4 regions of the Bacillus sp. JZ109 genome follow, and region 1 is predicted to be linked to each of the others. Evidence: riboswitches for the same ligand, from Rfam matches in the RefSeq annotation. Region 1 holds a riboswitch; each other region holds the start of a gene.
What was found. A riboswitch is a leader RNA that binds a small molecule or an ion and turns the genes downstream of it on or off. The one in region 1 is predicted to bind S-adenosylmethionine.

Region 1 (8,194 bases):
AATGCTTTTTTGGGTAAACAGGTTCAGTTTGCCAATTCGATAAGCGGCTTCCTTAAGTCTTTCTTCACTTGTTAAAAGTCCGACTCTGACGTAGCCCTCGCCATATTCACCGAAGCCGTTTCCAGCCGCAACTGCCACATTCGCTTTTTCCAGCAAAAGATCTGAGAACTGCTCAGAAGTATAGCCTTCAGGCACAGGCAGCCATGCAAAAAAAGAACCTGCGGGAGCTGTTACATCCCAGCCGATTTCCCGGCATGCCGTGATCCAAGCGTTTCTCCTGCTCTCATACCTGGCATTTTGCTCTGCCACACACGTCTGATCGGCTAACAGTGCCTCTGCTGCAGCCTCCTGAGTCGCTCTGAAAAGACTGACAAACATATGGTCTTGATAAAGATTGATCGCTTCAATGACCGAAGCGTTTCCGACGGCAAAGCCAACCCGCCATCCTGCCATATTATACGTTTTTGACAGCGTGTAAATTTCAATTCCGATATCCTTCGCACCTTCAGTCTGCAAAAAGCTTAAAGGCTTGCAGCCGTCAAATCCGACAGCGCCGTAAGCAAAATCGTGAACGACGCAGATTCCGTTTTCAGCCGCAAAACGCACGGTATCTTCAAAGAACTCGGAAGTAGCAACAGCTCCAGTCGGATTATTCGGATAATTCAAATACATCAATTTCGCCTGTTCCCTTATTTCAGCGGTTATGCTGCTGTAATCAGGGAGAAACGCCCTGTCCTTTACGAGCGGCATCATTTCCATCTTTGCTTTTGCAAGTGTGACACCCGACCAGTAATCAGGATAACCCGGATCGGGAACTAAAATCGTATCACCGGGATTCAACAAGCATTGCGGGAGCTCGACTAAACCGGCTTTTCCGCCGAATAATACAGCGACTTCGGTTTCCGGATCCAGATCAATGCCGTATTCTCTTTTGTAAAATGCAGCAGCCGCTGACTTCAGACGGTATGAGCCGCGAAAAGACGAATATTTATGATTCTCAGGATCAGCGACAGCTCGTTTCATCTCCTCAACAATATGCTCAGGAGTCGGCTGATCTGGATTTCCCTGTCCTAGATTGATAACGTCATGTCCTTCTGCGAGCTTTCGGTTCACTTTCTGCACCAGAGAAGCGAAGAATTGTTTAGGCAATTCCTTCAATACATGAGACTGTTCAAATTTCATCTATTCTCACCTTCTAAAAAAATCTTGAAATGATAGTCCATCATCATATATGGTTAAATGAAAAAAGTAAAGAAAAATTTGGGGTGTTAAAAAGATGAAATGGACGATATCTTGTCTTCAATTTGATATTTCATACGGCAAACCTTCGGAAAATATAAAAAAGGCTGAATTTTTCATCGGAAAAGAAAGCAAACATGCTGATGTTCTTGTTCTGCCTGAATTATGGACGACCGGATATGATCTGGCCAATCTTGATGAACTCGCTGACGAAGACGGCCGCTCCGCTCAGAGCTGGCTGAAGAAAACGGCAAAAAAACATGGTGTTCATATTGTCGCCGGGTCGGTCGCTGTCAGGAAGAATTCTGATGTTTATAATACAATGTACATCGCGGATAAGGAAGGGCAAATCATTAAAGAGTACAGAAAAGCCCATCTTTTTCAGCTGATGGATGAGCATCTGTATTTATCAGCCGGTTCCGAAGACGGATACTTTGAGCTTGACGGCGTCAAAAGCTCAGGATTGATCTGTTACGATATCCGTTTTCCGGAATGGATCAGAAAACATACGACAAAAGGCGCCAACGTGCTGTTTATTTCTGCGGAATGGCCTCTTCCCCGCCTTGATCATTGGAAAAGCCTGCTTATTGCGCGGGCCATTGAAAATCAATGCTTTGTCGCAGCCTGCAATTGTACCGGTTCAAATCCGGATAATGAATTTGCAGGACATAGCCTGATTATTGATCCATGGGGGCGTGTACTTGCTGAAGGCGGTCGGGAAGAAGGCATAGTCCGAGCGGAAATCGACCTTCAAGAAAGCGCAGAAGTTCGGGAGAGCATTCCTGTTTTCGATGATATCAGAAAAGATTTATATTAAAAAATATATTGACAACTAACTAAATTACCTGTTACCATGTTCATCAACTGATAAATTAGAATTGTCAAACAAGTGAATATATTCTCTTATCGAGAGTTGGGCGAGGGATTTGGCCTTTTGACCCCAACAGCAACCGACCGTAATTCCATTGTGAAATGGGGCGCATCTTTTTCGCGCCGAGACGCTGGTCTCTTAAGGCACGGTGCTAATTCCATTCAGATCTGATCTGAGAGATAAGAGAGGCGGACATAGATGTTAAGCCTCCTTCTCTCTGAGAAGGAGGCTTTTTTACGGCTACATATTAAGTGATTACATAATTGGAGGTTATGATGATGGGAGTCACAAAAACACCTTTATACGAAACGTTAAATGAAAGCTCCGCTGTGGCGTTGGCGGTGAAGCTTGGCCTTTTTCCAAGCAAAAGCACGCTGACATGCCAGGAGATCGGAGACGGCAACTTAAATTACGTTTTTCATATTTATGATCAAGAACATGACAGAGCATTGATCATTAAACAGGCGGTTCCGTATGCAAAAGTGGTGGGAGAAAGCTGGCCGCTGACAATCGACCGTGCAAGAATCGAAAGCAGCGCTCTCATCCGTCAGGGCGAGCATGTGCCTCACCTGGTTCCAAGAGTGTTTTATTCTGATACGGAAATGGCGGTTACCGTCATGGAGGATCTCTCTCACCTCAAGATCGCAAGAAAAGGACTCATTGAGGGTGAAAACTATCCTCATCTGTCGCAGCACATCGGTGAATTTTTAGGAAAAACACTTTTCTACTCATCAGATTACGCGCTTGAACCTAAGGTGAAAAAACAGCTTGTTAAACAGTTTACAAATCCAGAGCTATGCGACATTACGGAAAGACTTGTTTTTACAGATCCTTTCTTCGACCATGACACAAATGATTTTGAAGAAGAGCTTCGTCCTTTTGTCGAAAAGCTTTGGAATAATGACAGCGTTAAAATCGAAGCCGCTAAGCTGAAAAAGTCATTTTTAACGTCTGCAGAAACGTTGATTCATGGTGATTTGCATACAGGAAGCATTTTCGCAAGTGAGCACGAAACAAAGGTGATTGATCCTGAGTTTGCTTTTTACGGACCGATCGGCTTTGATGTAGGGCAATTTATCGCCAACTTATTTTTGAACGCACTCAGCCGTGACGGGGCTGACAGAGAGCCGTTATATGAACATGTCAACCAGGTCTGGGAAACGTTTGAAGAGACGTTTAGTGAAGCCTGGCGGAAGGACAGTCTGGATGTTTACGCCAACATCGACGGTTACCTCACTGATACGCTCAGCCATATTTTTGAAGAAGCAATCGGATTTGCGGGCTGTGAGCTGATACGACGCACGATCGGCCTTGCCCATGTAGCTGACCTGGATACGATCGTGCCGTTTGATAAACGAATCGGCAGAAAACGCTTGGCGCTCGAAACCGGCACAGCCTTTATCGAAAAACGTTCGGAATTCAAAACGATAACAGATGTTATTGAATTATTTAAGTTACTTGTAAAGGAATGATCTATTCATGACCCATTCATTTGCTGTTCCACGTTCTGTTGAATGGAAAGAAACAGCTATTACCATTTTAAATCAGCAAAAGCTTCCTGATGAGACGGAATATTTGGAGCTGACGACGAAAGAGGATGTATTTGATGCGATTGTCACGCTCAAAGTAAGGGGCGCTCCGGCGATCGGCATTACGGCTGCCTTCGGACTAGCGCTTGCTGCCAAAAACATTGAAACAGATAATGTCACGGAATTCCGCCGCAGACTGGAAGACATCAAACAATATTTAAACAGCTCACGGCCTACCGCCATTAATTTGTCATGGGCGCTTGAGAGACTGAGTCATTCGGTCGAAAACGCGATTTCCGTAAATGAAGCAAAAACAAACCTTGTCCATGAAGCAATTCAGATTCAGGTCGAGGATGAGGAAACTTGCCGGTTGATCGGCCAAAACGCCCTGCAGCTTTTCAAAAAAGGCGACAGGATTATGACAATCTGCAATGCCGGCTCAATCGCGACAAGCCGCTATGGAACGGCGCTAGCTCCGTTTTACTTGGCCAAACAAAAAGATTTGGGATTACACATTTATGCCTGTGAAACAAGGCCTGTCCTGCAAGGTTCACGCCTTACTGCTTGGGAGCTGATGCAGGGGGGCATTGATGTCACTCTGATCACAGACAGCATGGCCGCCCATACGATGAAGGAAAAACAAATTTCCGCTGTTATCGTCGGAGCCGACCGAATTGCAAAGAACGGTGATACGGCAAATAAAATCGGCACATACGGTCTTGCTATTTTAGCAAACGCCTTTGACATTCCGTTTTTTGTCGCCGCACCTTTATCTACATTTGATACAAAGGTCAAATGCGGCGCTGATATCCCGATAGAGGAACGAGATCCCGAGGAAGTCAGGCAGATTTCCGGAGTTCGGACCGCTCCATCCAATGTGCCTGTCTTTAATCCCGCTTTCGACATTACACCTCATGATCTCATTTCAGGAATCATCACAGAAAAAGGGATTATGACCGGAAACTATGAAGAAGAGATTGAACAGCTGTTTAGAGGAGAAAAGGTGCATTAAAAAACCGCTGGACTTTGCTCATTTGGAGCCGAGTCAGCGGTTTTTTTGTTTCTTTTTGTTAACATTGATGATTTCATCTTTTTGAGCGCTTGATAAGATATGCAGTTTCACAAACAGTTCGGCAAAAACGGCAAGTTTCTCAGAGCGGCTCGGCTTCAATTGCTTTGTCCTCCTTTTTCATCAGACCAACTTTTTTAACTTAATAAAATGATATGTCGGCTGTGAAAAAAGGGAACGTGCCATATGTTTTATTTTTCTTTATAGGAGATTCGCTCGATGTTTAGCAAAAATGCTTTGATCTCCGTTTTGCTTCCGGCGTATCCTGTTAACGCACTGTTTTTGCCGATCACTCTGTGGCACGGGACAAAAATCGGCAGGTCGTTACGTTTATTAGCCTGCCCGACAGCGCGCACCGCTTTCGGACTGCCGACCGCAGCGGCAATATCCGCATAGCTTCGGGATTCGCCATATGGAATCCTCTCCAGCGCTTGCCACACTTTTTGCTGAAAAGGAGTGCCCTTTTGGCTGAGCGGCAGGGAGAATGTCTTCCTTTCGCCTGCGAAATATTCTTGAAGCTGTTGTTTCGCTTCTGCAAGATTAGGTGTTTCCTTATGCTCAGTATTCTGAACCGTTTCTTTCCAATCCATCCAATCTTCCTGACTGAGAAATAGACGAGTGATCCGGTCCTCCTCTTCGGCAATGATAAGTTCACCGAGCGGCGTTTCGGCTGTCGTATAGTAGTTCATTCATCATTCCTTCTTTCTTCAGCATTCTGTCTGACAGGAAGCGTAATATGGAAAACGGTGCCCTTCCCTTCTTCACTTTCTACCATAATCTTGCCTTGATGTTCTTCAATAATTTTATAGCTTACCATAAGCCCAAGTCCAGTTCCCCGTTCCTTTGTCGTATAAAACGGTTCACCAAGTCGCTTTAATTTATCTTCTGTCATTCCGATTCCCTCGTCTTTTAAGGAGATAAGAACATGATCTTGATCCAATGCCTTTATCGTTACAAAAATATTTCCGCCGTCAGGCATCACTTCGATGGCGTTTTTTAATATATTGATAAAAACCTGTTTCAGCTGATTCGGTTCACAGTAAATCGGGGGAATGTCGTCAATTAAATCAAGTTGCATTTGTACATTGCTGAGATTGGCTTGCGCATTTAGTAGGTCTATCGTGTCCCTCATAATTTGGGTAACATGTTTTTCCTCATACATAATGGCCTGGGGCTTGGCTAAAATCAAGAATTCGGTGATGATGGATTCGATGCGCTTTAGTTCTGAGGTGATCACGTTGAAGTAAAGGGCGTAGTCTCCCTCGACACTCCCTTTCAGAAGCTGAATGAAGCCTTTAAGAGCAGTCATCGGATTTCTGATTTCATGAGCAATGCCTGCTGCGAGTTCGCCGACAACATGAAGGGTATCTGATTTGCGCAGGCGCTCCTCCAATTCTTTTCGCTCTGTTACGTCTTTAAAGATAGCCAAGTTCATATTTTGAATAATATTCCGTTTAAATGAGAATTCGAGTTTTCTGTTATCACCGCTGCTCAGCAAAAATGGAATTTCGTTGTCCATTTCATCAAAATTAATCTGCCTTGCCGGTGATGCCAGATTTTCTATTTCATAAGCAGAAATAATATCTAACAAGCTGTGCTGTTTGATCTCTTCATGTGACAGTCCCAAAATATGGCTTGCTAATGGGTTGGCGTCGATGATCCTGTATTGATTGTCAAACAATACATTGCCGTCCATTGAGCCGTTGAACACTTTTCTGAATTTCAGCTCGCTTTCCCGAAGCTCCTTTTCCATCCGCTTTCTGTCGCTTACATTTCTTAAGATCGTCAAATGCTGATTTTCAAGGATTGTCCGTTTTGAAGTAAATTCAAGCTCTTTGAATTGCCCGTTCCCCATTTGAAACAGCAGCTCTTCTCTGATCTCTCCGTATTTTGCGTATTTCCTTTTCGTTATGCTGTATTTCTGCTGCGAGTCAACGAGAAAATCACACAGCTTTCTTTTCAACAGCAAATTCATCGGCAGCTCAAAAATTTTACAGGCTGATTGATTCGCTTTTACGATTCTTCCGTCATTCGACCAGATGATGATGGCGTCCATTGCATTTTCAAAGATTTCTCTGAAGCGCTCCTCACTTTTAAAGAGCTGCAGCTCCATAGACCGCTTCTCTGTGATATCCCTCATAATGGACATATAAAAACCGCTGATGATGTTTGATGTAATCGTGAATTCAAATAGTTTTTGAACTCCTGAACGAAGCTTGACAGGCAGCTCCCCCTTCGCTTTTCCCTTGCGGTTGAGCGCCTTCCAGGTATTGTCGAAATCTTTTCGTGAGCCGCTGTCTATGAACTCATACAAAGATAAATGAGACAGCTCATTATGATTGATTTCAAAGCTTTTACAAAAGGACAAATTGGCATCAATAAAACCGCCATCTTTATCAAACAGGACGATTCCGTCAACTGCTCTGTCAAACAAGTCCTTAAAAAGCTGTTCATTCATAGAGAATTCCCGCTCCAGAATCTTCTTAGAAGATATGTCCCTCATGACAACAAAAAAGAAATCCTCGCCAATACCTCTTTTGGCCAGAAACTCTATGTATTTTGTTGCCCCGCAATCAAGCCTGATCGGAACCTCCTTCCACAGAAAGCCTTTTTTAAAAAACTTCTTTACGGAAAGATTCAGTTCATCCTTTGGGATGGAAAACAAAAAATCCAAGACAGAACGCTTTTTCAAATCTTCCGAGTCAACTTGAAGCATCCTTTCTGTTGCTTCATTTGCCTGAACAATCCGCATTTCGTTATCACAAATAAAAATAGCATCGAGCGTATTGTTGACAATCACTTGATGCTGATTCAATTCCTTTTTCAGTCGCGCGTTTTCTTCTTTGAGGCGATTCAGTTCCTCTCGCAGCTCCGAGTTTGTCTGGACACCAAGAGTTTCCATGCATGTACACTCCTTCTTCAAAACCTATCCCTCAATATTTCTACAAAATGCGGGAACTTCCTTCATTTGCCCTATAAATTTCAGAAAATTTCAGCGTCATTACATTACGAAGACATTTTCTACGATCCTTACCGTCACTTTACATCGACCTAACAATCAGCATTTTTTTAGATTCCTTTTTCATCTTTTATTTTAAAATATGTACCAGCAGGGAATAATCTCTTAGTGATTGATGAAAGAGAAGGTGATGCTATGAGTAAATCGCGGGACAGTTATTTCGATAACGCAAAATTTTTATTGATATTCCTTGTTGTATTCGGTCATATCCTTCGTTCCTTTATTAATGATAATCATTTTATGCTCTACCTCTACAAGTTCATTTACACATTCCATATGCCTGCATTTATTCTTGTATCCGGTTATTTCGCGAAAGGCTTTAAACGGGCGGGATATGTAAAAAAGCTGGCGGTCAAGCTGATTATTCCGTATTTGATTTTCCAAATCATTTATTCCGTCTTTTATTACATTATGCAAGATGAAAGCATGGCAAATGTGAACCCGATTGATCCGCAATGGTCGTTATG
Region 2 (8,194 bases), 550 kb from region 1:
AACCCCTAAAAATCCCCAGGCAAGCCGCTTCGGTATTCCTATTTTATCCAACATATCTGTCTCCTCCTTAGATGCTTATATTCATTACCGTATTACCTTATTAAAGTTGAAAATTAAATGATTCCTCAAAACAGCAAAAATGCCGCCTTAAATCAATACTTTGCTTTCTGAACCTGAAAAAAAGCGCTGTGTTTGCTTCCATTTCTCATATAAAGCCAATTCTGTCTGACAGTCCTTCGGTTCGATCACCCGGACATTTGCTGACATCTCCTCCGTTAATTGAAAGGTTTCATTGCAAATGACTGCAGCTCCAACAACAGATGCCTGATGATATCCCTCTTGGACATAGACCTTTTTTTGAAGAAGATCCGCGATATATTGAGTGAGCGCTTTGCTTTGGAATCCCCCTCCGCACACCCAAACATAGTCACGTTCAAACGGAGTAACCTCTGTTAAAATGTCAAAGTTCCATTTAATTGAAAATGCGATCTCTTCTAGCGCTGCACGTACAAAATGTGCCCTCTTTAAATGTGCTGACAGCGGGGCATCAAAAAGAAAACCGCCTCTCGTTAACGCATTCTTTTCAGCCGATAAATAAGAGCCGAGAGCCGCTACACATGCATGGTCTTCTTTTGCAAGTGCAGAAATCTCCTCCTCCATTACTTCGTACGTTTCATTCGGATAAAAAATCTGTTTTAATTTTTGATAATTCAAGCCGGTAATTCCCGGATTCGTTTCCACAAGCCAATGCCCTTGATCCGTATGACAGTTCAGCCAGGCTTTATGTTTTGTGTCGCCATGATCCGCAGTAATTTTGGTTATTGGCGTTGTTGTCCCTGATACAATGACAATGTCCTCAAGTCCAGCTCCGGTGCTTTTGACAGCTAGCTGTGTATCCCCGCCCCCTGCTATAACCTTAGCATCTATTGAAAGGCCTAATTCGGATGCATATTCATTTGCTATCGTTCCAATTGCTGTTCCCGCTCTTACAAGAGGCGGAAGGATAGATGGAGAAAAGCCGAATATGTCGCACATCTCTTCTGACCAAGTGTTTTGCTTCACATCAAACAGCAGGGTTTCTGTTGCCTGTGATGGTTCATATGTTAATATTCCGCTCAGTTGGTACGTCACCCAATCACTGATGCTAGTAAAGCTTGCAGTCTTTTCCCATAAAGAGGGCTGGCGCTGTTTTAATCCATAAAGCTTGAGCGCGGAAAAAAGTGCGGTTGGCAGGCGGCCTGTGCGGCTGTATATCTCTTCCCGATCGGGAATGCTCGCCTCCCACTCTCGACCGCGGTTATCGATGTTCGGCAGCCCAAGAAAAGAATCGCCGTTTTGATCGATCAGAACAATCCCCTGTCTTTGACTCGTCGATGTCAAACCAATGATGTCAATATCACACGAACGGGATAGCACACGTTTTGCCAAATTCATCACCTGCTTCCACAGCACCTGAGGAGAAAAATAACGGCTGTCCGGGTAAAGCGTCTCTGTGGAATACACGATGTCCTCCCGTTCAACTGTTAGAACACTGCCAGTTACACTCACGACCGCTACCCTCGCATTGCCTGTGCCAATATCAAAAACGAGATAGCCTTTTTGTTTTTTCATTCTGTTAGCCTCCTTTCTTATACCCCTGTTTTCAGTTCGTCCTTGTTATACATTGTCGGAATATTAAGAGTTTTTTCACCCTTCCACTTTTTGAGGGCTTTATTCAGTATCGTCACGTGATGATCCTCCACTTCAAATGTTGCTCCAGCGAGATGCGGTGTTGCCAGAACATTAGGCAATGAAATCAATTCATAATCTGATTCCTCTGGAGGTTCATGATAAAAAACGTCTAATATCGCACCTCTGATTTTATGTTCTTTTAATACAGATAAAAGATCTTCACGGTTTACAACAACTGCTCTTGAAGTATTGACGAAAATCGCACTCTGTTTCATCAGATCAAAATACTTCCGATCAATAAGTCCAAGTGTTTCCTCAGTACGAGGCAGATGGACAGAAACGATATCACTGTCTGAAAACACCGTTTTAAGAGATACTTTTTCATACAGCGGATGATCGTCTTGAATGAATGGATCGTAATACTTTATTTTACAGTCAAACGCAGTCAGCAGTTTTGCAATCCTTTGACCAACCGCCCCGAACCCAATCATGCCAACCGTTTTTCCTGTTAATTCATTTCCTTTAAATTTGACATAAGCCTGCAGGTAATCACTGTTCCACTTTCCATCCTTCAGCCATTGATTCGAGGCGCTGGTATGGCGCAGAAAGGAAATCACATTTCCAATAAACATTTCAGCAACGGCTTGTGCATTCCGCCCTGGTGTATAAAAAACAGGTATGCCTCTTTTTGAGGCAGCTGCCACATCCACATTGGAGGGCATTCCCCTGCAAACACCGACAAATGAAAGTTCGGGAACAGAAGCAAATACGCTGTCTGTTACCTGATCAAGTTCAGTAATCAAGCCTGTCGCATTTGTTGCTTTTAGCAGCTGAATGAGTTCATCCTCCCGATATGCCCGGCCTTGTTCCTTCCAAGATTGATAAGCAACTGAGTCAAACAAGTTTTCTAGCTCTTTTCGTCCTTCTTCGTTGTACGGTGCTGTAACCAAAACCGTCATGGTGCAAAACATCCTTTTCATCGTATTTTTTCATAAAAAAAATCTCTTTCCGCAGATGGAAAGAGATTCATATATAGGCGCGCTCTGTTACAGGCAGACGCCGGTATAAACCTTGCTTTCCTATCTTTCAAGCTGACGCTTGCTGGAATTGGCACAATAATGTTGCCGAGGTTTCATAGGGCCAGTCCCTCCACCTCTCTGGATAGAAAATGTTGAGTATGTAATTTTCAGAATGAAGAATACGTTTATCATAAAGAAGTCTCAGATTGATGTCAATCTCTTTTTTCAGAATTGACGTTATCATCCGAAATGTTATAATTCTTACAAAATATCTAACTAGAGAGAGGAACTGGGCCATGAAATCTTTTGCCACACAACAAAACGGCATTTTCAAATCCGTTTGCTCGCTGGACTGCCCGGATCAGTGCGGATTGTTAATACATAAAAAAGACGGGAAAATCGTAAAAATGCAAGGAGACCCTGATCATCCTGTCACAGCCGGAAACATATGCAACAAAGTCCGGAATATGACGGAGCGCATATATGATGAAAAGCGGCTGACTACACCGCTCAAACGAACAGGTGCGAAAGGCCAAGCGATATTTGAACCGATTTCCTGGGAAGAGGCAATCGATACGATCACCTCCCGCTGGAAACAGCTGATTGATGCAGAGGGAGCTGAAAGCATACTTCCTTACAGCTTTTACGGAAATATGGGGAAATTGACAGCTGAAGGAATGGACCGCCGCTTTTTTTACCGCATGGGGTCAAGCCAGCTTGAACGGACGATTTGCAGCAAAGCGGGATCTGAAGGCTATAAATATACAATGGGCATAAGCGCGGGAATCGATCCTGAGGAAACCGTTCATACAAAACTATTTATTTTTTGGGGAATCAACGCGGTCAGCACAAATATGCACCAAATTACGATCGCCCAAAAAGCGCGAAAACAAGGTGCCAAAATTGTCGTGATCGATGTGCATAAAAATCAAACAGGACGTCTTGCAGATTGGTTTATCCCAATAAAACCGGGAACCGACAGTGCACTTGCTCTTGGCATCATGCACATTTTATTTAAAGAAAACCTTCATGATGAAGCATTTCTGTCCGAGTACACGGTTGGCTATGAAGAGCTCCGTGAACACGTGAAACAATATGATCCTGAAAAGGTATCGACGATCACCGGTGTCAGTACCGAAGATATTTACCGACTGGCAAAAATGTACGGGAAAACCTCCCCTTCTTTTATCAGAATCGGAAACGGACCCCAGCATCACGATAACGGCGGGATGATTGTAAGGACGATTGCCTGTCTTCCGGCGATTACCGGCCAATGGCTGCACACAGGGGGCGGCGCAATTAAGCATAACAGCGGAATTTTAGAATATAACACAAATGCCTTGCAGCGGCCCGACTTATTGAAAGGGCGCACCCCGAGGTCGTTTAATATGAATCAGCTTGGCAGGGTGCTTTTGGAAACAGACCCGCCGATTCGCTCTCTATTTATTTACGGAACGAACCCTGCCGTCGTCGCGCCCGAAGCAAACAAAGTCAGACATGGATTACTGCGGGAAGACTTGTTTACTGTGGTTCATGATTTGTTTTTAACGGAAACGGCTGCATATGCGGACATTGTACTGCCTGCAACATCCGCTTTTGAAAATACTGATTTTTACACCTCCTACTGGCACCATTACATTCAGCTTCAGCAGCCGGTGATTGAGAGATATGGGGAAAGCAAGTCTAACACTGAGGTTTTCCGATTACTGGCTGAAGCCATGGGATTCACAGACCAGGAGCTTAAAGATTCAGATGAAGAATTAATCCGCCAGGCGCTTGACCATCCAGATAATCCACATTTGGCAGAGATTGATTACGATGCACTTGCTAAGCATTCATTTATGAAAGCGAAACGCGAAAAGCGACTGTTTCCGGGCGAACTTCCAACGCCAAGCGGAAAAATAGAATTATATTCAGAACAAATGAAACAAGACGGCTTCCCTGCTTTACCGACATATACACCTCTTGTAACCGATAATGAACATCCGTTTATGTATGTTCCGGGGCCAAACCATAATTTCTTAAACTCAACATTTTCCAATAATGAAAAACACATCAAGCTTGAAAAGACGCCAAAGCTCTTTATCAACACAAAAGATGCTGAAGAGCTCGGAATCGTTGATGGGGCACCTGTACGAATTTGGAACAGCCGGGGAGAATGCCAGCTGACCGCTGCAGTTGGAGAACAAGTGCTGCCAGGTGTCGTTGTCAGCCAAGGATTATGGGCGGATGAACAAGGAAAAAAACAGCTTGTAAACGCGCTAACCCCAGACCGATTGTCCGATATGGGCGGCGGCGCCACCTTTTTTTCAGGACGCGTGCAGATTGAAAAGGTTTGAAAAAATAATGAAACCCCTAGTATGCCAAGCCCGTATAACATAACATCGACATAATGGAGGCATACACATGGACGTTTTTTTAGGAATTGGTATTGCTTTGGCTGGATATTTTATCGGTGAAGGCTTAAAGCAGATGAACCATCCAAAAGCATATGAAAAAAGTGATACCTTGCTTATAAAAGAACGAGATATTTACTTTTACATCGGACATTTTTTAGGAATAACGACAACTGAGGCAAAACAGTTAGCCGGAGACATGACAGACCTGCCTTACATTAAAATCAACGGGAAAAAGTATGTGCAAAAACAAAGTTTAATAGAATGGATATTTGCATTAGTCAAAAAGCAACAGGATGAAGTTAGTATTAAGAAAAACGGGATTTGCTAGTTGTTTAATGGAAAACATTTGAAAGTAAAGGCTTGCTTCAAAAGCAACGCCTTTTTAATCATAATAAAAGAGAGCGTTTACATATTTATTTCTCCTTTGCCCGATGATGCTTTTCGAACACCTTGATTGCTTCTAAAGTCGTTTTCAAGCTCTTCTAGAGTACGACCTTTTGTTTCCGGCAGATACTTTTTCACGTAAAGAATCGCAGAAGCCCCCAGAACAACGAAGACGAAGAACGTTGACGACATCCCCAATTGATCTAGTAACACAGGAAACGTTAAGCCGATAAGAAAATTCATCATCCAAAGGAAAAACACTGAAATCCCCATTCCGAGCCCTCGCAATCTGAGCGGGAATATTTCTGAAATCATGAGCCACGTAACCACGGATACCGCTGACTGCTGAAAAGCCAGGAACGTAATTGTCAGGCCAATCACGATAAACGGCAGCACGGGAGTTCCTTGAAGTGTGATGGAACAAATCGCTATAAGCAAAATAGAAGCTGTTGTGCCTGCAAGTCCTGTAAGGAGAAGAGGCCGCCTCCCGACTTTACCTACAATCCAGATGCCGAATGTACAGGCTATCACTGAAATAACGCCATTTCCAATGTTTGCGACAAGTGCTGCGTCTCTGGCAAAACCAGCTTTCTGCAAAATTTGCGTGCCATAGAACATAATGGAGTTAACACCGGTTATTTGCTGCACTACAGCGATTCCTATTCCAAGACCTACAAGTCGGCGAATCCATGGGACTGACAAGTCTTTCAGTGTCGCCCGATTTATTTCAGTCTCTCGATTGATTGAAGCTTTGATTTCAGTCAGCTCAGCTTTGGCACAATTTTCTTCCCTTACATACTTAAGAACTCTGAACGCCTCCCCCACCTTCCCTTTCGATGCCAGCCAGCGCGGGCTCTCTGGTACAATAAGCATCCCGAACCACAGAAAAATGGCCGGCAGTGTTGCCAAGATAAGCATAAATCGCCAAACGTGCGCATATTCACCCATTGATGTACCAATGACTGCATTACATGTAAATGCAAGAAGCTGACCTAAAATAATCATCAGATCGTTCTGAGTAATTGTTTTGCCCCGCTGTTCCGCTGGCGACATTTCAGCTAAAAAGGCCGGTACCGTGACAGATGCTGCCCCTACTGCAAGACCAAGTAAACTTCGGCAGATTATCATAACAGATGTGTTTGGTGCGAACGAACAACCAATCGTAGCAATTAAAAACAAGAAAGCTAGATTTAAGATGGTTTTCCGCCTGCCAATACGATCTGCTAACCGTCCTCCAGCCAGGGAGCCAAATGCGGCTCCGAAAAGGAGGGAACTTGTGATGAGACCTTCGGTGAAGGGAGTTAGATCAAGCTGATCTCTTTGTGCCATAAAAGGCAACGCTCCATTGATTACTCCAGTGTCATAACCAAAGAGAAGGCCTCCGAATGTAGAAATGATGGTAATCTTGCGGAAAAATTTTTTATGTTTACACGAGGTATTTCCGCCTGCAGTATCCATTTTTTCACGCTGGTCCATTTTTCTCCTCCTTTTAAAAGGACTTACAATCGCTACATGTTATTGATAGTCCACCCATACTGCGCCTTTATCCGCGGATCGAACGCAGTTTTCCACCCAGCGTACACCTCCCACACCCGCTTCAATTCCTGGATACCACATGTGCTCCAATTCTTTCCCTCGATCAGCAGCTTCCATAGCAACAGCGAATCGGGAATAAAGATTCGACCACGCTTCAAATAGACCTTCTGGATGGCCGCCTCCAATACGGTCATCTTGTAATGCTTCTGGGTATAAATATCCCATTCCGCGCTCTAAAATCTGTACAGGTTTTCCCTGTATTTCAAAACGCAGCTGGTTAGGCTGTTCATCCCACCATTCAATACTTGCTTTGGAACCGATCACACGAATTTTCTGGCCATGCATTGATCCGGCATTTACACATGAAGACCACACCGTGCCGACCGCCCCATTATCGTATTCCATAATCGTATAAGCATTATCTTCAAGAGGCGCTCTGCTTTTTACAAAGCTCTGGCGAGTACATAACAGTTTGTTTATTTTCAGTTCCGGAATCATGATTTCCGATAAAAATAACGGATGAGTTCCTAAATCTCCTAACACGTAGCTCGGACCGGCAAATTTCGGGTCTACACGCCATTTCGTGCTTGGATTATTCATTTCTACAGGATCTGAGTGAAAACCATGTGCAAATTGCATATTAATAATTCTGATGTCACCCAACTCTCCATTTGCGATCATCTGGCGCGCCTGTTCAATCATTTGATGCCCAGAATAACCATATGTAATGCCGACAACTCTGTTCTTTTTCTTTGCCAAATTCTCAAGCTCTTTTGCTTCTTCAAACGTGAAACAAAGAGGCTTTTCACATACAACATGCAAACCGACATTCAGGGCCGCCTTACAAATTTCATAATGAGTGCCGTTTGGAGTTGCGATAGAAACAGCTTCAATACCGTCTTCTCGTTTTGCTTCTTCTTCAAACATTTGCTGGAAATCCAAGTAGCAGCGTTCCGGAGTAACATGAAGATTCATCCCAAAATCTTTTCCCCGTTCCGGATTGATGTCAAATGCCCCTGCAACCAACTGAAAGTGATGATCACGCAAGGCAGCCGAGCGATGAATGTATCCAATTTGACTTCCCCGGCCGCCTCCTACCATTGCCCAGCGTATCGGTCTATCTACCTTTTTTTCACCATTAATCATTTTTGATTCCTCCCTCACTAGTAACCAACATTTTTTAAA
Region 3 (8,194 bases), 1.5 Mb from region 1:
CAAAATACTGTATCGATTGCTTTGGCTAACGATTTTTGCGGGTTTTTTACTTCGCCAGCCGTCACCCCGATCATTTCAATCCCTAAATAGGCGAACATGACCATTTGAAGAGACAATAGAACCCCTTTTAAACCATGAGGGAAAAATCCTCCGTTGTTCCACAAATTGCTGATTCCAGTGGCAATGCCCCCATTGCCGACTCCTGCAATAATCATCAATAAACCGACAGCAATCATGGATAAGATCGCAACAATTTTAATCAATGCGAACCAAAATTCCAACTCACCGTAAGCTTTGACAGCCAGGAAATTAACACCCGTCATAATGACCAGCGCCGATAATGCCCAAATCCAGTTTGGCACGTCAGGAAACCAGAACCCCATATAAATACCGACAGCAGTAATTTCGGCCATACAGGTGACAACCCATAAAAACCAGTAGTTCCACCCTGTTAAATAGCCTGCAAGCGGTCCCAAATAATCACGCGCATACCTGCTGAAGGAGCCTGCGACCGGTTTTTGAATGGCCATTTCCCCAAGCGCTCTCATAATAAAAAACATGACCAGGCCGCTTGCGGCATACGCTACCAAAATACCAGGCCCTGCTAATTGAATAGCTGATGCGGAGCCGAGGAACAACCCTACTCCTATAGCAGCTCCTAAAGACATTAAAGAAATATGCCTTTCTTCGAGTCCGCGGTGCAGCTCTTGTTTTTGTTTTTGCATGCTTCTTCTCCCCTAGAAAAAAATATCATTATATCATTTTTCTGAATATTCCGTACGGATTGGGTAAATCAATGATGATGGAGAAATAAAAGGATAACAACAAGGCTTTCGACTACTCGAAAGCCTTGTTGTCTGTTACACAAAGATGACTTCTTTAGGCTGATGGCTCAGCTCTTCAGGCATATACCGTTTTTCAATATTGATGCTGTGCCAGATCATAAAGATCAGTACAGTCCAGATTTTACGGCTGTTATCAGCCTTGTCCGCACAATGGTCTTCAAGAAGCTGAAGGACATAATCCTTATGGATATAAGCATCCGTTTGGCTTTCTTGAATAATATTCCGCACCCATTCGTTCATTTCGTTTTTCAGCCAATGACGGATCGGTACAGGGAAACCGAGCTTTTTGCGGTTTAATACATGCTCAGGCACAATTCCTTCAGCGGCTTTGCGAAGAAGATACTTCGTCGTGCCGTTCTTCGTTTTCAGCTCATCAGGAATTTTTGAAGCGACGTCGAATACGACTTTATCCAAGAACGGCACACGCAGTTCCAAAGAATTCGCCATCGTCATTTTATCCGCCTTTAACAAAATGTCGCCGCGCATCCAAGTGTGGATATCGACATACTGCATTTTATTGATATCGCTGTACGAGCTGCTTTCCGTAAAGTAAGTCTTCGTCACATCGCGATATGAAAGGTTCGGATTATAATGCTTCAACAGCTGCTTTTTGACAGACTCTTCAAAGATTTTCGCGTTACCGATATAACGATCTTGAAGCGGAGTACAGCCGCGCTCAAGCAGGCTCTTTCCTCTCATACCTTCAGGCATAACGGCAGCAACGTGCAGAAGCATCTTTTTCAAGCCGGACGGAATCCGTTCAAACGGTTTAAGCGAAAGCGGTTCACGGTAAATGTTATATCCGCCGAAGAGCTCATCCGCTCCTTCACCTGATAAAGCAACCGTAACATGTTTTTTCGCTTCTTTTGCAACAAAGTACAACGGAATCGCTGCCGGGTCAGCTAGCGGGTCATCAAAATGCCATACGATCTTCGGAAGCTCATTCATGTATTCCTCAGGCGAAATGACTTTGCTGATATTTTCGATGCCCAGCGCCGCTGCCGTTTCTTTCGCTACATCAACCTCACTGAAGCCCTGCTGTTCAAAGCCGACAGAGAATGTTTTTAAGCTTGGATGAAATTCCTTCGCAACAGACACAATAAAGGAAGAATCAATCCCGCCAGACAGGAACGAACCGACAGGAACGTCACTTCTCATATGAACGTTTACAGAGTCATAGATCGCGTCTCGGACTTCTTTCACAAGCTTGTCTTCTTCAGTCTGAACCGGCTTGAAGTTCGCTTTGAAATACGTTTTGAATGTGATATCGCCGTCCGGGCGGATTGTGAATTGTGAACCCGGCTCTACTTTTTTCACATGGGCATCAAGCGTGCTTGGTTCAGGAACAAATTGGAAAGACATGTACTGCTGCAATGCCTCTTTATCTATTTCAATATCATTCTGAGCAACCATTAAACTTTTTCTCTCTGAGGCAAAATAAACCTGATCATTGATCGTTGTGTAGTACAACGGTTTAATGCCGAATGGATCTCTTGCCCCATAAAGCACATGATCGTTTTTATTCCAAATCAGAAAGGCAAACATACCGCGCAGTTTGGACGCCGCTTCTTCTTTATAGTGACGGTAAGTCGCAAGAAGAACCTCTGTGTCCGAATCCGTGTTGAATGTGTACCCCTTTGCTTCAAGCTCTTCTCTCAGTTCAATATAGTTATAGATTTCTCCGTTAAAGATAATCCAATATGTTTCATCTTCATATGATAAAGGCTGTCCGCCATTTTCTACATCAATAATGCTGAGCCGTCTGAATCCGAAGCCGACGTGCTCATCATGGAAATATCCATCACTGTCAGGACCGCGGTGAACGATCATTTGGTTCATTTGTTTGATTAGTTCTTCTTGATCAGCGGTTTGAGCTAACGGATGCTTGTTAAAAACCCCGACAAATCCACACATAGTATTGCCTCCATAATTAAAATTGTCATCATTGAACCCCTATTTATAGACGCTGTGAATAGTATTTGGTTTCACAGTTATGTAAAAAAATAAACATGAATACAACGATAAAAAAGGGAAAGCCGCTTAACCAGTAAGCGGCTATAAAATTATTCTCCTAACGCTTCTTTACGCAACTGCTCCGCTTTGTCTGTGCGCTCCCATGGAAGGTCAACATCGTGACGTCCAAAGTGGCCGTACGCAGCAGTTTGTTTGTAGATCGGACGGCGCAAATCAAGCATTTTGATAATGCCGGCAGGTCGTAAATCAAAGTTATTGCGAACAACTTCAATCAGTTTTTCCTCAGAAGCTTTTCCGGAACCGAATGTGTTGATTGAGATTGACACAGGCTGTGCAACACCGATCGCGTAAGCAAGCTGTACTTCGCAAGAATCAGCAAGCTCAGCCGCAACGATGTTTTTCGCAACGTATCTTGCCGCATAAGCTGCAGAACGGTCTACCTTCGTCGCATCCTTACCTGAGAACGCGCCTCCGCCGTGGCGTGCATAGCCGCCGTACGTATCAACGATGATTTTGCGTCCTGTAAGTCCCGCATCCCCTTGAGGGCCTCCGATTACGAAACGTCCTGTAGGGTTGATGAAATATTTTGTTTCTTCATCAATCAGCTCTTCAGGAACAACCGGATTGATGACATGTTCTTTAATGTTGCGCTGAATTTGCTCAAGTGTAATTTCAGGATGATGCTGAGTTGAAATAACAATCGCGTCAATGCGGACTGGTTTGTTATTTTCATCGTACTCAACCGTTACCTGTGTTTTGCCGTCAGGGCGAAGGTACGGAAGAATATCTTCTTTACGGACTTCACTTAGGCGGCGGGCTAATTTATGGGCAAGTGAAATTGGAAGAGGCATAAGCTCTTTCGTTTCGTTGCACGCATAACCGAACATTAATCCTTGGTCACCCGCACCAATCGCTTCAATTTCTTCGTCGCTCATTGTGCCTTCACGGGCTTCAAGCGCTTGATCTACGCCCATCGCGATATCAGCAGACTGCTCATCAATTGATGTTAAAACCGCACAAGTTTCCGCATCAAATCCGTATTTTGCACGTGTGTATCCGATTTCTTTAATGGTTTGGCGAACCGTTTTCGGAATGTCAACATACGTAGAAGTTGTGATCTCTCCGCTTACAAGAACCAAACCTGTTGTCACAGATGTTTCACAAGCAACACGCGCGTTAGGGTCTTTCTTTAAAATTTCATCTAAAATGCTGTCAGAAATCTGGTCACAGATTTTATCCGGATGCCCCTCCGTAACAGATTCTGATGTAAATAAACGACGATTTTTACTCATGATTTGCTTCCTCCTGCACAAGGCCTCCCGAAAGACCTTGTATATATGATACGGAACTCGCTCCCTCTTATACAATGTACAGTTATATTAGAGAATGTTAATTGGCATATTTATGAAATAAAAAAACCTTTTCCATCGAGGAAAGGGTTTGGTCTTTGTGCCTTTCACTCTTATCGCTCAAGGAATCATACAACCTTGCAACAGGTTAGCACCTTGGTTGTCTCACTCAGTTGAACATAATAAATAACAGAGAAACCGGTTGCTGGGCTTCATAGGGCCTGTCCCTCCGCCAGCTCGGGATAAGAGTATCCGCTCAATGAAATATCTTATCGTAAAAGGGTTTGCAATGTCAATATGATTCAGAAGAAATAGGCACCTATATTGAGGGAAAACAATGGAAATGCACACACAAAAAATAATAAATAGTATAGACTATTTGAAAATATATGTTATACTAATTCACAATTAGCAAAACACAAAAAACGATAAAGGAAGGTTTCATATGAACTCAGTTGATTTGACCGCTGATTTACAAGCCTTATTAACATGTCCAAATGTGCGTCATAATTTATCTGCAGCACAGCTAACAGAAAAAGTCCTCTCCCGAAACGAAGGCATTTTAACATCCACAGGTGCTGTTCGCGCGACTACAGGCGCTTACACAGGACGCTCACCTAAAGATAAATTCATCGTGGAGGAAGAAAGCACGAAAAATAAGATCGATTGGGGCCCGGTGAATCAGCCGATTTCAGAAGAAGCGTTTGAGCGGCTGTACACGAAAGTTGTCAGCTATTTAAAGGAGCGAGATGAGCTGTTTGTTTTCGAAGGATTTGCCGGAGCAGACGAGAAATACAGGCTGCCGATCACTGTCGTAAATGAGTTCGCATGGCACAATTTATTTGCTCGGCAGCTGTTTATCCGTCCGGAAGGAAATGATAAGAAAACAGTTGAGCAGCCGTTCACCATTCTTTCTGCTCCGCATTTCAAAGCGGATCCAAAAACAGACGGCACTCATTCCGAAACGTTTATTATTGTCTCTTTCGAAAAGCGGACAATTTTAATCGGCGGAACTGAGTATGCCGGTGAAATGAAGAAGTCCATTTTCTCCATTATGAATTTCCTGCTGCCTGAAAGAGATATTTTATCTATGCACTGCTCCGCCAATGTCGGTGAAAAAGGCGATGTCGCCCTTTTCTTCGGACTGTCAGGAACAGGCAAGACCACCCTGTCGGCAGATGCTGACCGCAAGCTGATCGGTGACGATGAACATGGCTGGTCTGATACAGGCGTCTTTAATATTGAAGGCGGGTGCTACGCTAAGTGCATTCATTTAAGCGAGGAAAAGGAACCGCAAATCTTTAACGCGATCCGTTTCGGGTCTGTTCTCGAAAATGTCGTTGTTGACGAAGATACACGCGAAGCCAATTATGATGATTCCTTCTATACTGAAAACACGCGGGCAGCTTACCCGATTCATATGATTGACAACATCGTGACTCCAAGCATGGCCGGCCATCCGTCAGCAATTGTATTTTTGACGGCTGATGCATTCGGAGTCCTGCCGCCGATCAGCAAACTAACGAAGGAGCAGGCCATGTACCATTTCTTGAGCGGTTACACGAGTAAGCTTGCCGGAACCGAACGTGGTGTAACGTCTCCTGAAACGACGTTCTCTACATGCTTCGGCTCACCTTTCCTGCCGCTTCCTGCTCACGTCTATGCTGAGATGCTCGGCAAAAAGATCGATGAACACGGCGCAGACGTTTTCTTAGTCAATACCGGCTGGACCGGGGGCGGCTACGGCACAGGCGAACGAATGAAGCTTTCTTACACTAGAGCAATGGTCAAAGCAGCGATTGAAGGTAAATTAGAGGATGCTGAAATGATAACTGACGATATTTTCGGCCTGCACATTCCGGCACATGTTCCTGGCGTTCCTGATCATATCCTTCAGCCTGAAAATACGTGGACCAACAAGGAAGAATACAAAGAAAAAGCAGTCTACCTTGCAAATGAATTCAAAGAGAACTTTAAAAAGTTCGCACATACCGATGCCATCGCCCAGGCAGGCGGCCCTCTCGTATAAAAAACAAAAGCCAAGAGCAATTATGCTCTTGGCTTGTTTTAATTGACGGAATGCAAAGAAGTCAGCTTGTATGTAATGATGGTCCGGCCTTCTTCCCATTGAAGCTTCTGCACTTCAGCTGTGCCTGACTTTTCGCCAAACTTTGTTTTGCGTACATCCATTGGAATCTCCATCGGATATACTCGGTATCCGTCCTTCTCTAACGTGAATATATTTTCATCTATGCGAACTTCTTTTCCTTTTGTCACAATCAGTGTATTAAATTCAACAGGCATTCCCAAAGTGAAATCCCCTTTCGTTCTCTTTTTTCTTTATCATAACATATTTCACTGTCAGCGGTTTTTCATCCATTGTGTGAGCTGCCGCACGATACGCCGGTTTTCTTTTGGCGGGAAATAATGTGTGAATGTACTGTAGTACCACGTCTCCACCGGCTTATGCAGTTGTTTTAGCTTCTCTTCAAATAAATAGGAATGCTGAATCGAAACATTTTGGTCTTTTTCTCCATGGATTAACAGCACGGGTGCCTGAATTTTATTTACTTGGTCAAACGGTGTCCTCCATTGATATTCCTCAGGCACCTTTTTCGGTGTTCCGCCGATGACTCTTTTCATCATTCGCCGCAAATCCTGCCGCTCCTCGTATGTAAGAATCATATCACTGACGCCTCCCCAGGAAACAAATGAAGCTGCCTGCCCGCCCATTTCGATCGCAGTGAGCATTCCCATAATTCCGCCGCGGGAAAAACCGAAGATGTGGATTCTATCCTTCTTGACATTTGGGTGCTGCTGAAGCAGGCGAAAAGCAGAAAATGCATCCTCCCTGTCTTCTCCGGCAAAATCCTCATTGCCTTCTCCTCCTTGATTTCCTCTGTAAAAAGGAGCAAACACCACAAACCCTTGGGATGCAAACTGGATAATCCGGCCCGGCCGAACCATGCCCACGCTTTTAATCCCGCCGCGCAAATATAAAAATCCGTCATATTGTCCGGGTTCCGCCGGCTCAGCCAGAAGCCCCTTAACCCGTAATCCATTTGACAGATAGCAGATCGTATACAAACGCACATGCTGGCTTGGCGACGGAAATCTTCTTTTCTCTACAATCAAAACAGCCGCCTCCTTTTTTTCTATATGCTTTCCTTACTCCAAAATTACATCCGGAGAACCTGGTTAGGCATTCACACATTTTTATACCCATCATACGATATGTAAAGCAAAAAAGGATATTAACTTGATGCGAAATAAGGAGGTTGTCTATGTGAACAGATGGTTAAGGCTGAGCTTCGCCTGTGTCGGCAGTATCTTTCTGATGTTCGCCCTGGCGGCTTGCAAGCAGGAAGAAACGCTCACAAAAGTCAAGGTAGCTGAAGTGACCCATTCAATTTTTTACGCACCTTTATATGTTGCTGAGTCTAAAGGGTTTTTTAAAGAAGAAGGGCTTGATGTCGATGTGAATACGACCTGGGGCGGAGACAAAACGATGACATCGCTTCTTTCCAACGGCTCCGACATCGCGCTTGTCGGGTCAGAAACATCTATTTATGTCGAAGCGCAAGGGGCTAAAGATCCCGTCATTAATTTCGCCCAGCTGACTCAGACAGACGGAACGTTTCTTGTCGCGAGAGAAGATGTTGAACACTTCGACTGGGATCAGTTGAAAGGAAAAACGTTTCTCGGTCAGCGAAAAGGCGGCATGCCGCAAATGGTCGGCGAGTATGTACTGAACAAACATAAGATTAACCCGCATAAGGATATAGACCTCATCCAGAACATAGACTTCGCCAATATTGCCAATGCGTTTGCTTCTGGAACCGGTGAGTATGTACAGCTCTTTGAACCGCAGGCTTCTCTCTTTGAGAAAAAAGGCATCGGCCATATCGTGGCTTCATTCGGAGAAGAATCAGGAGAGGTTCCTTATACGACTTTTATGGCGAAACAAAGCTATTTGAAGAAAAATGAAGACACAGCCGTCAAGTTTACAAAGGCCATTTATAAGGC
Region 4 (8,194 bases), 1.7 Mb from region 1:
ATTTGTTCAAGCATGAGCTTCGTCTGCCCATAAGGATTTGTCGCGCCTAATGGAAAGTCTTCCGTAATCGGCGATGTTTCCGGAACGCCGTATACTGTCGCAGATGAACTGAATACGATTTTCTTGACGCCGTATTTCTCCATGGCCTCGCATAAAATAAACGTTCCTGTCAAATTGTTATGATAATATTTGAGGGGAATCGCAACAGATTCGCCGACTGCTTTTAACCCTGCAAAATGAATCACAGCTTCGATTTCATTTTCAGCAAAAACGGAATCTACCGCTTCCCGGTCCAATAAATCCGCTTCGTAGAACGTTAAATCTTTTCCTGTAATCTCCTTGACACGGTTCAGCGCTTCAGCTGAACTGTTGGACAGATTATCAAGAACAACAATCTCGTAGCCGCTGTTCAATAGTTCAACACATGTGTGGCTGCCAATGTACCCGGCACCGCCAGTAACAAGTATTGCCATGATGTAAACCCTCCTAAAAAATGACCTGTTTTCATTATATAGTGTTTAGAACCGGTCCACATCCATTTTTAAGAAGTTTAATCGTTTATTAATAGTTTTTTCATATATTATCAGCATTTTCATACCTTTATGCAGCGCGAACAAGTATAGCTGCTGAAAAATCAATCTGCCGGTTGACGTTTTCCTTTCCCTTTTTCGCTATGCTTAATGCAGAAAGGATTTGATGACATGGCGATGAGCCCATATATTTTTATTGTATTGATTCTTATTATTTTATCGATGTACCGAGAGAAAGCTGTCAGACCCGGGAAGTTGCTGATCATTCCGCTGCTGCTCTTATGGGGCGTATCAGCATCGTTTCAGCCGGCGTATTTTCATTCCGTATTACATGTGGCGATCAGCGGCATTTTATTATTAATCGGGCTGGCCTGCGGGTTTGGCATTGGGAAGATGGTAAATGTGCGGATTCACCCGGAAACCGGAAAGGTCACTTCACGCGGCTCACTTGGGAGTGTTATCCTCATTCTAGTGATACTTTCTTTGCGCATGGCCGCGAGAACATGGCTGCCTGAGAGCAACGAGATGTTTATTGCCATTATTCATTCTATGTTCTTCGTTCCCCTCGGCACCATCACAGCCCGCAACATCATGCTTTACAAAGCATACAGACGGCTGACCGCCGGCAAAGTATCCATTCAATAACCGAAAGAAGGACCAGCATGAACGGACAAACTCCGGCTCGGCACTACTACAAGAAGCTTGTGCCGAGCCTTATTCTCATTTTGAATTGCATACAATTTTTATCTCATCCAACTAAGGCTGATCCCATTTTGTTAGCATTTGTATTTGCGGTATACTTAGCATTCATTTGGATCATTCCCTATGTGGCATCCACCGCTGTTAGTTTGAGCATATTCATCGGGCTTTGGATCCTGACCGTTTTTCTTTGGGCTGTTTCCGGCCAAGAGCAGGGAGCCGCCTTTTTTTTACTCGTATTTTTAATGGTTTATGCAGCCATAAAGCTTCCTGCACGGCTGTCTTTGATCCTTACAGTGTGCCTAATTGGGGGCAATGCTTTCTTTTTGTATTCTGTTTTTGACAGCAGCTGGGACGATATCATCAGCAACATCTCGATCATGATCGGACTCTACGTCTTCTTCTCCTCCATGCGTTTCAGACGAGAAGCGAGAAAGGAGGCTGAACGGAATCATGCTGAATTGGCAAAAATGCATGTGCAGCTGGAGCATGCTCATAAAGAACTCCAGAAAGCGCATGCAGAGCTGCAGGAGGCTTCTGTTCTTTCATTAAGGTACGCGGTCCTTGAGGAACGTACAAGAATCGCCCGCGACATTCATGACAGTATCGGTCACGAGCTGACTTCTGTGATTGTTCAGCTTCAATCTCTTCCCTATATCCTCAAAAGCAGCAAGGAGGATTCAGAAAAAGTCATTCAAAATGTACTGAGTGTCGCCAGGGAATGTCTTCAAGAAGTACGGTCTGTCGTTCACCAAATGGGCCGTAGTGAATCGATGGTGGGGCTTACCGCTTTGCGGGGGCTCATTCATCAAGTGGAGGAACGGAGCGGCTTGCACGTTTCTTTAGATACTGCCGGACTGTCAGAAGAGTCTTGGCCTCCAAACGTGAGCGAAACGATCTACCGCATCTTGCAGGAAGCGCTGACCAATATCATTCGTCACGCTGACGCTTCTCATGCGGCGGCCGTCATTTCTAACGACAAGTCCCATCTCTATGTCACAATCACCGACGACGGACAATTCACCGGCAGCCTTACTTATGGATTTGGCCTGACAGGAATGAAAGAGCGCGCAGAAAAAGCAGGCGGTTCCCTTACTTTCAGTGCCGTACAGCCGAGCGGCCTGAAAATTGAGCTGTCATTGCCGCTCATGACAACGAATAAGGAGCAAAAAGATGAACAAAGATAACATACGCGTCGCGCTTGCCGATGATCAGCCGCTTGTGCGTGAAGGTTTCCGCTACGTCATCAACGCACAGACGGATATGACGGTTTCTGGTGAGGCCGGCGACGGTTGCGATATTATAGCACTCGCAAAACAAACAAAACCCGATGTCATCCTCATGGATGTCCAGATGCCGCATTGCTCAGGCATCGAAGCGGCGAAAGACATTATGTCCGCACTTCCAGATACAAAGATAGTCATTTTAACCACCTTTGACACGGAGGAATACGTATTTGAAGGCATCCGTGCGGGCGCAGTCGGCTATCTGCTGAAGGATACACTTCCTGAAGAGTTGATAGATGCGATTCGCGCTGCGGCCAGAGGCGAGGCGATTTTCCGTACAGTCACAGCTGCTAAAATTATCAGTGAGACATTTCGGGCGAAGCAACAGCCCCATCCAGAAGAACTGGCAGAGCCGTTCACCAAAAGAGAGCTTGAGGTTCTTCAGCAAATGGCCTTCGGACTGAGAAATGAGGATATTGCTGAAAAGCTTTTCGTCAGTGAAAGCACTGTGAAAACCCACGTGCACCGCATCCTGCAAAAATGCAATGCCCAAGACCGGACACAGGCAGTCGTATTTGCCATTCGAAACGGTATTGTGCAATAGAAATCTCTCATCCCGCCATGCTAAAATAAGACAAAGGAGATGATTGGAAATGAAAGAAGAAATCATTGAACGGTTTACTACATATGTAAAAGTCGACACACAGTCCGATGAATCCGTTGACACTTGTCCTTCCACACCCGGCCAATTGACATTAGGAAACATGCTCGTTGATGAATTGAAGTCCATCGGCATGCAGGATGCAGCCATTGATGAAAACGGCTATGTCATGGCAACTCTTCCCTCCAATACTGAAAAAGACGTGCCGACAATCGGCTTTCTCGCTCACGTCGACACCGCTACAGACTTTACCGGCAAAAACGTGAATCCGCAAATCATCGAAAGCTATGATGGAAAAGACATCGTTCTCAACAAACAGCTGCAGGTCACCCTGTCACCTGATCAATTCCCTGAGCTGTCCGGCTATAAGGGCCATACACTCATCACCACAGACGGCACCACCCTTCTCGGCGCAGACAATAAGGCCGGTATCGCTGAAATCATGACAGCCATGGATTACCTCATCAAACACCCTGAAATCAAGCACGGCACAATCAGAGTCGCCTTTACGCCTGATGAAGAAATCGGAAGAGGGCCGCACAAATTTGATGTGAAACGGTTCAATGCATCCTTTGCCTACACGGTTGACGGCGGGCCGCTCGGCGAGCTTGAATACGAAAGCTTCAATGCCGCTGCCGCAAAAATTACGATTAAAGGCAACAACGTACATCCCGGAACAGCTAAAGGGAAAATGATCAACTCTGCGAAAATCGCGATGAAGCTGAACAGCCTGCTGCCGGCAGACGAAGCGCCTGAATATACGGAAGGCTATGAAGGCTTCTATCACCTGCTGTCGATTCAAGGAGACGTAGAGGAAACAAAGCTCCACTACATTATTAGAGACTTTGACAAAGAGAATTTCCAAAACAGAAAAGAAACAATGAAGCGTGCCGTTGAAGAACTTCAAAACGAATACGGGCAAGACCGGATTCTGCTGGATATGAACGACCAATACTACAACATGAGAGAGAAAATTGAACCTGTCATCGAAATCGTCAACATTGCCAAGCAAGCAATGGAAAACCTCGGCATTGAACCGAAGATTTCCCCCATCCGCGGCGGCACCGACGGATCGCAGCTGTCCTACATGGGGCTTCCGACGCCAAACATCTTTACAGGCGGGGAAAACTTCCACGGCAAATTTGAATACATCTCAGTTGATAATATGGTCAAAGCCGTAAATGTCATCGTGGAGATTGCAAAGCAGTTTGAAGCGCAAGCATAATGCCAAAAGCCAGTCCAAAAAAGGACTGGCTTTTTTGTGTGAAAATGAAACATTTTAAACGCGTCCTCCGTAAAACAAGTATCAACAAATGAGGAGGAAAAACAATGACAAAACATGCAATCGCTGCAAAGAGTCTCTTGAAAAAATGGATCATTTCCAGGCCGCTTAACATGCAAAAGAAATCCAGCCCATTTCAAAAAATTAGAAAAATGTTCAAACGCTTCTTCAAATAAAACATTCAAATCCCCTAAATACAATCCGTATTCACCCGTACCGCCCAAATGCTCCGTAATTTGGGTTTTTTGTGTTCAATTCCGCAAAATAGGGTATAAACCAAACAAGCAAGAATACAGCACCCAAAAACAGGCAATTCGAATTACTCAAACTTAGGTTAAAAGTTATATAAAGGAATTTATTTTATCGTCGATAGTAACTATAGAACCAATCATCAACAAGAGCAAACAGCGTGATTCAAGACTATTTTCAGGTCATCAGGTTATACTGTTTTAGAGGGACAGTTTCTTGTTATTTATTGATTTAGAATTTTTTGAATACTTTTTGACTTTTTATCCGTACAATAGAGAGTACCAAAACTTTTTTTGGGAGGTATGTAATATGATCCTATTTATTATCATCGCATTATGCGGCTATCTTCTTTTTTCTTTCAGCAAGGACAATCGCCGCAAACCGCAAAAGACAAGCCCTCTGCCAGCAGCCGCACCTCATCACAACAACCTAATCGACCTTGACGCCATCCGCCAAAAACGCCGGATGCATCTTTCCTAATTCTATATTTCAAATGAAAAGGCTGCTGAATCACGCAGCCTTTTAAAATTGTTTTGATTTAGAGCCTGAAACCTTTTCGCCACCTATCCGTAATTTCATACAAGGCAAACCCAAAGGAGACTTCAGCAATGATCGAGTTATTTATGAAACAAAAAATGTTCTCATTTAAAGATGCATTTCACATTTATGACCGGGATGAACAAGAAACATTCAAGGTGGAGGGGCGTTTTTTCTCGTTAGGAGACTCATTACAAATGACAGACTCATCTGGGAAAACGCTCGTTTCCATAGAACAAAAACTAATGTCTTTATTGCCGCGCTATGAGATTTCAATTGGCGGGAAAACAGTTTGTGAGGTAACGAAGAAAGTAACGTTTTTCAAACCGAAATTTGTGATTTCCGGGCTTAACTGGGAAATCGATGGTGATTTATGGAGGGATGAATTCCAGCTGACGGACGGGGAAAATGTCCGGATGTCAGTGAGCAAAAAGTGGCTCAGCTGGGGTGATTCCTATCACTTGCAGATTGCAAACGAGGAAGATGTTCTGATTTGCACTGCCATCGCTATCGTGCTTGATATGGTTTTATATAACGATGAAGATGAAAGTATTCTCTAAAAAGCATTGACAATTGATCCAAAAGTAATAATATTAAGATAATTGAAATCTGAATATGAAGTTGTACCTTATCAAGAGAGGTGGAGGGACTGGCCCTATGATACCCGGCAACCGCTGTTTCAAACAGAATGGTGCTAAATCCTTAAGAACATTGCGTTCTTGCAGATGAGGCGGAGATTTGATCATTCAAGCTCTTCCTTCACAAAGGAAGAGCTTTTTACATGCTCAATATTTCAGAAAAGAGGCGAATAACATGGCTCAACAAACGAATGTTGCAGGACAAAAAACAGAAAAACAACGCAAAGCACCTTTCCGCGCCGATCATGTCGGCAGTTTGCTTCGTTCCGTTCCGGTAAAGCAAGCCCGGCAAAAAAAAGCGGCTGGTGAGATGACAGCAGAACAGCTTCGTGATATCGAAAATCAAGAGATCATCCGCATCGTGGAAAAACAAAAAGAAATCGGTCTCGATGTAGTAACAGACGGGGAATTCCGGCGTTCTTGGTGGCATTATGACTTCCTGGAAGGGCTTGACGGTGTGGAACCGTTCATCCCGGCTGAGGGGATTCAGTTCCATAACACAAAAACGAAAGCGCGCAGCATCAAAGTGACGGGAAAACTCGATTTTACGAGCCACCCAGCGCTTGCTGATTATCAATTTTTACATGAGATTGCCGGTAACGCGACGCCAAAATTGACCATTCCCAGCCCAAATATGCTGTTTTTTGGCGAAAAGGCGGATAAAGGGATTTATGACGATCAAGAGGAATATTTTCATGACCTGGCTCAAGCATACAAAAAAGCAATCAAAGCCTTCTATGATGCTGGCTGCCGTTATCTCCAGCTCGATGATACGTCATGGTCTCTCTTCTTTGAGGAAAAAGGCAGAGAGGTTGTCCGGGCGCTCGGCGGCGATCCAGAAACATTGCCATCCATATTTGCCAAAACAATTAATGATGCCGTCGCAGACCGGCCTGACGATTTAACGATCACAATGCACATTTGCCGCGGCAACTTCCGCTCAACCTGGGCGGCATCAGGAGGGTACGACGCTGTAGCGGAAACGATTTTGGACGGCTTAAACCTTGACGGCCTTTTCTTGGAATACGATGATGACCGCTCCGGAAACTTTGATCCGCTCCGTTTTGTGAAGCGCAAGGATCTGCAAATTGTGCTCGGCTTGATCACATCGAAATACGGCGAGCTTGAAAATCCTGAAGATGTGAAACGCCGTATCAATGAAGCCGCGCGTTTTGTCAGCTTGGACCAGCTATGCCTGAGCCCGCAGTGCGGTTTCGCCTCTACAGAAGAAGGCAACCTTCTGACAGAGGAGCAGCAATGGGCAAAGCTTCGCCATGTCATCGACATTGCCAACGATGTGTGGAGATAATCTATCATTGACAGAAATAGAAAATGTGTGAATAATAGATACTATCAGAAAATTTCATAAAAAGGTTTTCCTTATCAAGAGAGGTGGAGGGACTGGCCCTGCGATACCCGGCAACCGCTGTTTAACAGAATGGTGCTAAATCCTTTAGAGCAATGATTGCTCTTGAAGATAAGGTTGAGATTGTCACGCAAGCTCTTCCTTATCCAAAGGAAGAGCTTTTTTACATTTGAATGGAAAGAAGGAATGGACAACATGTCACAACAAACAACACCCGCAGAACAAAAATCACTTCAAAGAAAAAAACCGCCGTTTCGCGCGGATCAAGTCGGAAGCCTGCTAAGATCTGAGCCCGTCAAAAAAGCGCGGCTGCAAAAAGCGGCCGGCGATATTACGGCTGAGCAGCTTCGCCAGATCGAAAACGATGAAATTATCCGCATTGTGGAAAAACAGAGGGAAATCGGCCTGAACGTCGTGACAGACGGTGAATTCCGCAGAGCATGGTGGCACTTTGATTTCCTGGAAAACTTAGATGGCGTTGAGCCGTTTACTCCTGAGCAAGGCATTCAATTCCATAACGTACAGACAAAAGCACGCGGCATTAAAGTCACAGGCGATATCGACTTTTCAACACACCCAATGCTTGAAGATTACTCATTTCTCCATAGCATTGCCGGTGACGCGACGCCAAAGATGACCATTCCAAGCCCGAATATGCTGTTTTTCCGCGGGAAATTGGAAAAAGGTGCATACAAAAACGACTATCACCTTTTCCAGCATGATGTATCCAAAGCATATAAAAAAGCGATTCAAGCGTTTTATGACAGAGGCTGCCGCTACCTCCAGCTTGATGATACAGCGTGGGCCGTTTTCTTATCAGAAAAAGGCTTAAAACAAATCGAAGCGTTCGGAACAACGCCTGATGAGCTTCGCCAGCTGTTTGCGAAATCGATTAACGACGCGATAGCAGACCGCCCGGATGACTTGACGGTAACCATGCATATTTGCCGCGGCAACTTCCAGTCCACTTGGACAGCGGAAGGCGGCTATGACGCAGCAGCCGAAA

Region 2: it holds a riboswitch for S-adenosylmethionine, as region 1 does, so the genes downstream of both, M1D94_RS11335 (2-hydroxyacid dehydrogenase) here and mtnK (S-methyl-5-thioribose kinase) in region 1, are expected to answer to the same signal.
Region 3: it holds a riboswitch for S-adenosylmethionine, as region 1 does, so the genes downstream of both, metK (methionine adenosyltransferase) here and mtnK (S-methyl-5-thioribose kinase) in region 1, are expected to answer to the same signal.
Region 4: it holds a riboswitch for S-adenosylmethionine, as region 1 does, so the genes downstream of both, M1D94_RS01135 (5-methyltetrahydropteroyltriglutamate--homocysteine S-methyltransferase) here and mtnK (S-methyl-5-thioribose kinase) in region 1, are expected to answer to the same signal.

Annotation. Positions count from the first base shown of each region.
Region 1 is NZ_CP096388.1:2,653,668-2,661,861, forward strand. Features, by position in the region: gene mtnE (methionine-glutamine aminotransferase) at 1-1,182, opposite strand, end outside; gene M1D94_RS13935 (carbon-nitrogen family hydrolase) at 1,277-2,056, shown strand; SAM riboswitch class I at 2,140-2,296, shown strand; gene mtnK (S-methyl-5-thioribose kinase) at 2,389-3,582, shown strand; gene mtnA (S-methyl-5-thioribose-1-phosphate isomerase) at 3,590-4,651, shown strand; gene M1D94_RS13950 (hypothetical protein) at 4,685-4,810, opposite strand; gene ogt (methylated-DNA--protein-cysteine methyltransferase) at 4,900-5,397, opposite strand; gene kinE (sporulation two-component system sensor histidine kinase KinE) at 5,394-7,610, opposite strand; gene M1D94_RS13965 (acyltransferase family protein) at 7,863-8,194, shown strand, end outside.
Region 2 is NZ_CP096388.1:2,105,012-2,113,205, reverse strand. Features, by position in the region: gene M1D94_RS11345 (MFS transporter) at 1-54, opposite strand, end outside; gene M1D94_RS11340 (FGGY-family carbohydrate kinase) at 148-1,611, opposite strand; gene M1D94_RS11335 (2-hydroxyacid dehydrogenase) at 1,629-2,651, opposite strand; SAM riboswitch class I at 2,748-2,839, opposite strand; gene M1D94_RS11330 (molybdopterin oxidoreductase family protein) at 2,987-5,029, shown strand; gene M1D94_RS11325 (hypothetical protein) at 5,097-5,417, shown strand; gene M1D94_RS11320 (sugar porter family MFS transporter) at 5,495-6,949, opposite strand; gene M1D94_RS11315 (Gfo/Idh/MocA family protein) at 6,989-8,155, opposite strand; gene M1D94_RS11310 (sugar phosphate isomerase/epimerase family protein) at 8,173-8,194, opposite strand, start outside.
Region 3 is NZ_CP096388.1:1,108,627-1,116,820, reverse strand. Features, by position in the region: gene alaP (alanine permease AlaP) at 1-725, opposite strand, end outside; gene asnB (asparagine synthase (glutamine-hydrolyzing)) at 861-2,759, opposite strand; gene metK (methionine adenosyltransferase) at 2,909-4,111, opposite strand; SAM riboswitch class I at 4,279-4,417, opposite strand; gene pckA (phosphoenolpyruvate carboxykinase (ATP)) at 4,614-6,197, shown strand; gene M1D94_RS05710 (DUF2584 domain-containing protein) at 6,236-6,478, opposite strand; gene M1D94_RS05705 (alpha/beta hydrolase family protein) at 6,530-7,303, opposite strand; gene M1D94_RS05700 (ABC transporter substrate-binding protein) at 7,455-8,194, shown strand, end outside.
Region 4 is NZ_CP096388.1:209,866-218,059, reverse strand. Features, by position in the region: gene galE (UDP-glucose 4-epimerase GalE) at 1-473, opposite strand, end outside; gene M1D94_RS01170 (CcdC protein domain-containing protein) at 702-1,175, shown strand; gene M1D94_RS01165 (sensor histidine kinase) at 1,193-2,416, shown strand; gene yxjL (two-component system response regulator YxJL) at 2,403-3,059, shown strand; gene pepT (peptidase T) at 3,109-4,341, shown strand; gene M1D94_RS01150 (hypothetical protein) at 4,446-4,574, shown strand; gene M1D94_RS01145 (hypothetical protein) at 4,864-5,127, shown strand; gene M1D94_RS01140 (LURP-one-related/scramblase family protein) at 5,256-5,744, shown strand; SAM riboswitch class I at 5,810-5,916, shown strand; gene M1D94_RS01135 (5-methyltetrahydropteroyltriglutamate--homocysteine S-methyltransferase) at 5,998-7,131, shown strand; SAM riboswitch class I at 7,200-7,306, shown strand; gene M1D94_RS01130 (5-methyltetrahydropteroyltriglutamate--homocysteine S-methyltransferase) at 7,384-8,194, shown strand, end outside.